One region of the Bradyrhizobium sp. SZCCHNR1043 genome, then DNA from elsewhere that is predicted to be linked to it. Evidence: riboswitches for the same ligand, from Rfam matches in the RefSeq annotation. Region 1 holds a riboswitch; the other holds the start of a gene.
What was found. Region 1 has a riboswitch for S-adenosylmethionine ahead of QX039_RS31655 (homoserine O-acetyltransferase). Riboswitches for the same ligand answer to the same signal wherever they lie in the genome.
Positions count from the first base shown of each region.

Region 1 (4,207 bases):
CAAGCCCGGCCATGACGGCGGAGAGAGCGGGCCGCAAACTTGAACGAGGCGCCCAGCGAATGTCGCCCCTGCCCCTACCGCCCCTTCTCCGCCCTGCTCAGAAGAAACACCCCCTGCTCGCCGAACATGTTCCAGAACCACCAGGGCATGGCGACGCGCAAGGGACGGCCGTAACTATCAAGTGCGACGGCGCGCTCCATCTTGACGCCGATCTCGTCGCAGAGCTGGACGAAGTCCTTGATGGTGCAGAAATGGATGTTCGGCGTGTCGTACCAGGTGAAAGGCAGATTGTCGGTGCGCGGCATGTGGCCGCCGACCAGCAGCTGCAGCCGCAGCCGCCAGAAGCCGAAATTCGGGAAGGTGACGATGGCACGGCGGCCGATGCGCAGGAGATTTTCCAGCACCGTCTTGGGCCGCCGCGTCGCTTGCAGGGTCTGCGACAGGACCACGTAGTCGAACGCATCGTCGGGATAATCGACGAGATCGGTGTCAGCATCGCCCTGCACCACCGCGAGGCCCTTGGCGACACAATGGTTGACGCCCTCGCGCGACAGCTCGATGCCGCGGCCGTCGATGCCGCGGCTCTCGAGCAGCTGCAGCAGGTCACCGTCGCCGCAGCCGATGTCGAGCACCTTGGAGCCGCTCTCGACCATGCCGGCGATCAGGAGATGATCGGGCCGATAGGCCAGCACCTCGCCGCCGGAGAATCCGTTCAGCGGCAGCACACCCTGCATGCTCATGTCTCAGCCTCCCGTCGCGACCTTGAGGCCGCGCGCCTTGCCGGCGGAATCGAGAAAAGCGCTGGCGATCTCGAAGAACTCGGGGACGTCGAGCAGGAACGCGTCGTGCCCCCTGTCGGTCTCGATCTCGGCAAACGACACGCGCGCGCTGGACGCGTTGAGCGCATGCACCAGCGCCCGCGACTCCGAAGTCGGAAACAGCCAGTCGCTGGTGAAGGACACCACGCAAAAGCGCGTCTTGATGCCGCGGAACGCCGCCGCCAGCACGCCATCGTGGTCGCCGGCGATGTCGAAATAGTCCATCGCCCGCGTCAGATAGAGATAGGAGTTGGCGTCGAAGCGCTCGACGAAGGACGAGCCCTGATAGCGCAGATAGCTCTCGACCTGGAAGTCGGCGTCGAACGAGAACGTCGGCAACTCGCGGTCTTGCATGCGGCGGCCGAACTTGCGATGCAGGGCGGCATCCGACAGATAAGTGATATGCGCGGCCATCCGTGCCACCGCGAGGCCGCGATGCGGATGAGTGCCCTTGTCGCCGTAGCGGCCGTGGTCCCAGTCGGGATCGGCCATGACGGCCTGGCGGCCGAGCTCGTGGAAGGCGATGTTCTGTGCCGAGTGCCGCGTGGCGCAGGCGATCGCGAGCGTGGCGAACACGCGCTGCGGATAGGCCACCGTCCATTGCAGCGCCTGCATGCCGCCCATCGAGCCGCCGACCACGGCGAACAGCGTGTCGATGCCGAGATGGTCGATCAGCATCGCCTGCGCCCGCACCATGTCGGGGATGGTGATGATCGGGAAATCGAGCCCCCAGACCTTGCCGGTCGCAGGGTTCAGCGAGGCCGGGCCGGTCGAGCCCATGCAGCCGCCAATCACGTTCGAGCAGATGATGAAATAGCGGCTGGGATCGAGCGGACGGCCGGGGCCGACCAGCGTCTCCCACCAGCCCGGCTTGCCGGTGACCGGATGACGGTTGGCGACGTGCTGGTCGCCGGTCAGCGCGTGGCAGACCAGGACCGCGTTCGACTTGTCGGCGTTGAGCTCGCCATAGGTCTGGTAGGCGATCTGGAACGGCGACAGGTCGACGCCGCAATCGAGCCTGAGCGGCTTGTCGGCACCGAACTGCGCGACCAGCGAGCTCGGATGATCGACCTCGTGCGAGCGCTCTTCGGGCGCAATCGTGCGCAGCGCGGAGGTGGGTTTCGGCGTCAGGCCTGTCATGTCTCTCACCCCGGCCATCCGGCAAGGGCTCCCGAACCACGTGACACATCAGGCCATGAAAAACCCGGCCTGAACTGGGGTTCGGCCGGGATCGATAACGTCCCCGGCCTGTTTAGCGAGTTTTTTAACGTGGCTGCAAGCCGGCCGGCTCAAATGACCACGGAACAGGCAGAAACTAGTCCCGCGGGCGCTCCTCGTCAAGGCAAGCTCGGGTTGACCGCCGATCGGGCGCCCCATGGCTGCAGGTCAGCCAAGCCTAGGCAGCACGAGGTAAACTTGCTGTTGCGCACGTCCCCCGCATCGGAGAGAACGGCATCCGTTCCAGTCCGCCGCGCGTTGACCCGCGGCCTGCGAAGAGTGACCCTGCCCATGTCGACCCCGCCGCCAGCCCCTCCCTCGCTCGCCGATTTGCGCAAGGAGATCGACGCGATCGACGAGCAGGTCCATCAGCTCCTGATGAACAGGGCCGACATCATCGACCGGCTGATCAAGGTCAAGAAGACCCAGGAGGTCGGCTCGGCGTTCCGCCCGGCGCGAGAGGCCGACATGATGCGGCGCCTGGTGCAGCGCCATCGCGGCATCCTGCCGCTCGACACCGTCGAGGGCATCTGGCGCGTGATCGTCTCGACGTTCACTTACGTGCAGGCGCCGTTCTCGGTTCACGCCGACGTGTCGGTCGGCGAATCCGCGATGCGCGATTCCGCCAGGTTCCATTTCGGCTTCGTGGTGCCTTATGTCGCCCATTTCAGCGCCCAGGCCGCCGTCGAAGCCGTGGCGCGCTCGAAGGGCGATCTCGCGCTGGTGTCGACGACCTCGGGGCATACGCCGTGGTGGATCACGCTGGAGCCCGCGGGCGCGCCGAAGATCATCGCGCGGATGCCGTTCATCGAGCGGGCCGACCATCCGGCGGCGCTGCCGGTGTTCGCGATCTCGCGCGTCGCGGACGACGCGCTGGTGCTGGAGGTCGAGACCTGGAGCATCCGCGTCTCCGGCTGGAATGCGCAGGTGTCCCGCGCGCTGTCGCCGCTCGCCGACGTCATCGCGGTGCCCGATACCGCCTTTGACGGCGCGGCGCTGTTGGTGTCGATCGAGTCGCCGTCGAACCTCGACAAGATCAAGGCTGCCCTGATCGCGGCGGGCGCCTCGGTGCGCTCGACGGCCCTCGTCGGCGGCCATGCGAAACGCTATACGGTTCCCAGCTGAGACGCCCCGCGCCAGTGATGATTTTCCGGAGTTGACGATGAACCGCCCCGTGCCGAATCCCGGCATCCTCGACATTGCGCCCTACACGCCGGGCAAGAGCCCGAAGCCCGAGCCGGGCCGCAAGGTGTTCAAGCTGTCGGCGAACGAGACTCCGTTCGGTCCTTCACCCAAGGCGATCGAGGCCTTCAAGAGCGCGGCCACACATCTGGAGGATTATCCGGAAGGCACCTCGCGGGTGCTGCGCGAGGCGATCGGCCGCACCTATGGCCTCGATCCCGGCCGCATCGTCTGCGGCGCCGGCTCCGACGAGATCCTGAATCTGCTGGCACACACCTTTCTCGGGCAAGGCGACGAGGCGATCTCGACCGCGCACGGCTTCCTGGTCTATCCGATCGCGACCATGGGCTGCGGCGCCAGGAACGTGGTTGCCGCCGAGACCGAGTATCGCACCGACGTCGACGCGATCCTGGCCGCGGTGACGCCGCGCACCAAGCTCGTGTGGCTCGCCAATCCGAACAACCCGACCGGCACCTACATCCCGTTCGACGAGGTCAAGCGGCTGCGCGCCGGCCTTCCCTCGCATGTCGTGCTGGTGCTCGACGCCGCCTATGCCGACTACGTCTCGCGCAACGATTATGAGTTCGGGATCGAGCTGGTCGCCACGACCGAGAACACCGTCGTCACCCACACCTTTTCCAAGATCCACGGCCTCGCAGCGCTCCGCGTCGGCTGGATGCTCGGCCCGGCGCACATCGTCGATGCCATCAACCGCATCCGCGGGCCGTTCAACGTCTCCTCGCCCGCGATGCTCGCTGCGGTCGCCGCGATCGAGGACACCGCGCATCAGCAGATGTCGAAGGCACACACCGAGACCTGGCGCAACTGGCTCACTGAGGAGATCGGCAGGCTCGGGCTGAAGGTGACGCCGAGCGTCACCAACTTCATCCTGATCCACTTCCCGACCGAGAAGGGCCGCACCGCGGTCGAGGCCGACGAATTCCTGACACGGCGCGGCCTCGTGCTGCGCGCGCTCGCCAACTACAAGT
Region 1 is NZ_JAUEYN010000024.1:8,025-12,231, reverse strand. It holds gene metW (methionine biosynthesis protein MetW) at 75-740, opposite strand; gene QX039_RS31655 (homoserine O-acetyltransferase) at 744-1,958, opposite strand; SAM riboswitch at 2,050-2,129, opposite strand; gene QX039_RS31650 (chorismate mutase) at 2,328-3,161, shown strand; gene hisC (histidinol-phosphate transaminase) at 3,199-4,207, shown strand, end outside.

Region 2 (4,207 bases), on a different contig from region 1:
GACGCGCGCGCGGCCGGAGAACAGATACCAGCCCATCACCGAGATGCTGACGCAGAACGCCAGCAGCGCGCCGGCGGCGACGCCGCGCATGCCGAGCCCGAGGCCCAGACTCAGCGTGCCGCCGAGCACGATCTGCAGCACGGCCGAGCTAAGGATCATGAACGACGGCAGCTTCATGTTGCCGGTGCCGCGCAGGATGCCGGCCATCGAGTTCATCAGCCAGGGCAGGATGGCGCCGCCGAAGAAGATCTGCAGATAGGCCGTGGCATGGCTCAGCACCGCGCCGCGGCCGCCGAGCACCTCCAGCAAGGCAGGTCCGAACACCAGCATGCCGATCATGAAGGTCGCGCCGAACAATAGCGCGATCAGCAGCGCGTGCGTGGCGAGGGTCGAGGCCCGTTCGGTGTCGCCGGCGCCGAGCGCCCGCGCGATCGCCGAGGCCACGCCGCCGCCCATGGCGCCGCCGGACATCGTCATGGTCAGGATCACCAGCGGGAACACCAGTGCCATCGCCGCCAACGCCTCGATACCGAGCCGGCCGATATAGGAGGTCTCGGCGATGACGACGCAGGTGCCTGCCGTGTTCGCGATGATGTTGGGCCAGGCCAGCGACAGCAGGGTGCGCAGAATGGGGCCGTCGACGAGCGCATTCCGAACCGGCTTCGCGATGGGCGGCAACGTACGCCCCTCGCCGACCGGACTGTCGGCCAAGCCGATCTCGGACATGCTCGCTCCCCGTTTGGCCGCGCCATCTGGCGGGACCTTTGTCGTTCCTCCTAGCACACCGCCGGGCCGCGCCCCGTGCAGCGGGCGCATTGGGGGTGCGCGGTCAGCGCGCAGCCGGGCCTAGAGGCGGAAGTGCTTGGAGAGCTTCAGGCCCTGGGCCTGGTAGTTGGAGCCGATGCGGCTGCCATACATCGCGTTCGGCCGGGCCAGCATCTTCTCATAGACGAGGCGGCCGACGATCTGACCGTGCTCGAGGATGAACGGCACCTCGCGCGAGCGCACCTCGAGCACCGCGCGCGAGCCCTGCCCGCCGGCGCCGGCATAGCCGAAGCCGGGATCGAAGAAGCCGGCATAGTGGACACGGAATTCGCCCACGAGCGGATCGAACGGCACCATCTCGGCGGCGTAGTCCGGCGGCACCTGCACGGCCTCCTTCGAAGCCAGGATGTAGAACTCGCCGGGATCGAGAATGAGGCTGCCGTCGGGGCGCGCCTTGATCGGCTCCCAGAACTCCTCCACGGCATAGCCAGCGCGGCGGTCGACGTCGACGACGCCGGTATGGCGCTTGGCGCGATAGCCCACATAGCCGTTGGCATTGCTGCCGGACAGGTCGACGGAAAGAGCGACGCCGCCGACGAGATCCGCATCATCGCGATCCACCAGCCGCTCGGCCTGATGCAGCGCGATCAGTTCGTCCTCCGACAGAACCGCGTCGCGGTAGCGGAAGCGGACCTGGGACAGGCGCGAGCCTTCGCGCAGCAAAACGGGAAACGTCTTCGGGCTGATCTCGGCGTAGAGCGGACCGTGATAGCCGGCTCCGATCATGTCGAACCGTCGCGTGCCGTCGGCGATCACGCGGGTGAACACGTCGAGCCGCCCGGTCGAGCTCTTCGGATTGGCGGCCGCGACGATGTCCTTCGGCAGCGCGAGACTCTCCAAGAGCGGCACGATGTAGACGCAGTTGGTCTCCAGCACTGCGCCGTCGGCGAGCGCGAATTCGTGCAGCTTCAACTCGTCGATACGCTCGGCGACCGTCGCGCCCGGCCCGGGCAGAAAGCTTGCCCGCACGCGATAGGCGATGTCGCCGAGCCGCAGGTCCAGGCTCGCCGGCTGGATCTGGCTTTCGACAAAATCGTATGCGGGGATGATCAGGCCAGCCTCCGCCATCGCCACGATCATGCGATCGGGGAGGATGCCGTGGGCGTCGGGGCTGAGCGAAAACGGCAAGACCTGATCCTTTGCAGGCGCCGGAACGGCGGCTTATCGAGCCTATATAGGGTCTTTTTACCGGTTATCCGATGGCTGGCTTGACGGAAAGGCCGGTTGCGACTATGAGCACGACTTATCCCGTGGTGATTTGAGCCGGCCGGCTTGCAGCCACGTTAAATAAGTCGCTAAACAGGCCGGGGACGATTGTGATCCCGGCCGTGAGGAGTTTTCCCAGGCCGGTTTTTTTGTGCCCATCGCTGGAGGCGGTGGTCACGATGGAGGTCACATGTCGAAGTCCCCCGCGAAGGCCCCGGCGTCGTTCGCCCGCTATCGTCCTGAAACCCGTCTGGTGCATTCCGGCACCTTGCGTTCCGAATTCGGCGAGACCGCCGAGGCGCTCTATCTGACGCAAGGCTTCGTCTACGCCACCGCCGAGGAGTGCGAGGCGCGCTTCAAGGGCGAGGATCCCGGCTTCATCTATTCGCGCTTCTCCAACCCGACCACGGCAATGTTCGAGCGCCGCATGATCGAGCTCGAGGGCGCCGAGGCCTGCCGCTCGGCCGCAACCGGCATGGCCGCAGTCACCACGGCAATCCTCGCTCCCCTCCGTGCCGGCGATCACGTCGTCGCCGCCAAGGCGCTGTTCGGCTCGTGCCGCTACGTCGTCGAAGATCTCTTGCCGCGCTACGGCATCGAATCGACCCTGGTCGATGGGCTCGACCTCGACCAATGGCAGAAGGCGGTCAGGCCGAACACCAAGTCGTTCTTCCTGGAGAGCCCGACCAATCCGACGCTCGACGTGATGGACATTCCCGCGATCGCCGAGATCGCGCACGCCCGTGGCGCGCGACTGATCGTCGACAACGTGTTCGCGACCCCGATCTGGCAGAGCCCGCTCGCGCTCGGCGCCGACGTCGTGGTGTATTCCGCGACCAAGCACATCGATGGCCAGGGCCGCTGCCTCGGCGGCGTGATCCTGTCGTCGGAGGCGTTCATCGCCGAGCACATCCACAATTTCATGCGCCAGACCGGTCCGTCGATCTCGCCGTTCAACGCCTGGGTCCTGCTCAAGGGCCTGGAGACCTTGGCGGTGCGCGTGCGCGCGCAGACCGAGACGGCGGCGAAGGTGGCCGACTTTCTCGCGGCGCATCCGAAGATCTCGCGGCTGATCTATCCCGGTCGCGAGGACCATCCGCAGGCGGCGACCGTGCGCAAGCAGATGCGCGCCGGCTCGACGCTGGTCGGCTTCGAGGTGAAGGGCGGCAAGGCCGGCGCCTTCCGCACGCTCAACGGCTTGAAGCTCGCGCGCATCTCCAACAATCTCGGCGACGCCAAGACGCTGGTCACGCATCCGGCGACGACGACGCACCAGCGGCTGACGCCGGAGGCGCGCGCCGAGCTCGGCATCAGCGAGGGCTTCATCCGCTTCTCCGCCGGGCTCGAGCATGCCGACGATCTGATCGAGGATCTGGATGCGGCCCTGAGGGCCGCGTAGCGAATGGCCGCATAGAGAATGGCGAATAGGGCGTACCGATTGCATCCTATTCGCTACTCGCTACTCGCTACTCGCTACTCGCTATTCCCTACTCGCCACTCTCACATCGGCCGATAGGTCAGCACGTTGGCCGGCGTGTTGATGCCGAGCTTGACCTGGCCGACCGAGCGGATGATGTCGTCGCCGAGCAGCTGGGCGAAGCAGGCGTAGCCCCAATCGCTCATGTGCAGACCGTCCGAGATCACGAACTCGTTGATCGGGATCGCCTGCCGCTCGTGCCAGTCGCGCATCACCTCGAAGCGGGGGAAGATGCCGGCGTGATGCAGCTCGGCGATACGCCCGAGCAGCTTGTTCATGCGGCTGGCGTTCTCCGAGCGCTCGTTGACGCGCGGCGAATATTGCAGGTCGACCAGCACGACATCGGAGGCCGCCGCCTGGATCTTGGCGACGCCGTCATCGACCAGCTTGGCGGTCTCGGCGGGATCGAGATCGCGCAGCACGGCATTGGTGCCGACCTGCCAGATCACGAGATCCGGATGCCGGTCGATCACCGACGTCTCCAGCCGCTTCATCATCTCCGGCGCATCCTCGCCGCCGACGCCGGCATTGATGACGCTGATGTCGACCATCGGATATTGCCGGCGCAGCTGCGCGGCGAGCCGATTCGGATAGGTGTAGTCCGGCGCGCTCGCGCCATAGCCCTGCGTCGACGACGAGCCGAAGGCGACGATGACGACCGGCAGGCCGGAGGCGAGCTTGTTGGCGACGTGCGGCAGC
Region 2 is NZ_JAUEYN010000023.1:3,771-7,977, reverse strand. It holds gene QX039_RS31275 (MATE family efflux transporter) at 1-726, opposite strand, end outside; gene QX039_RS31270 (2'-deoxycytidine 5'-triphosphate deaminase) at 847-1,953, opposite strand; SAM riboswitch at 2,066-2,145, shown strand; gene QX039_RS31265 (O-succinylhomoserine sulfhydrylase) at 2,222-3,430, shown strand; gene QX039_RS31260 (SGNH/GDSL hydrolase family protein) at 3,532-4,207, opposite strand, start outside.
Region 2: it holds a riboswitch for S-adenosylmethionine, as region 1 does, so the genes downstream of both, QX039_RS31265 (O-succinylhomoserine sulfhydrylase) here and QX039_RS31655 (homoserine O-acetyltransferase) in region 1, are expected to answer to the same signal.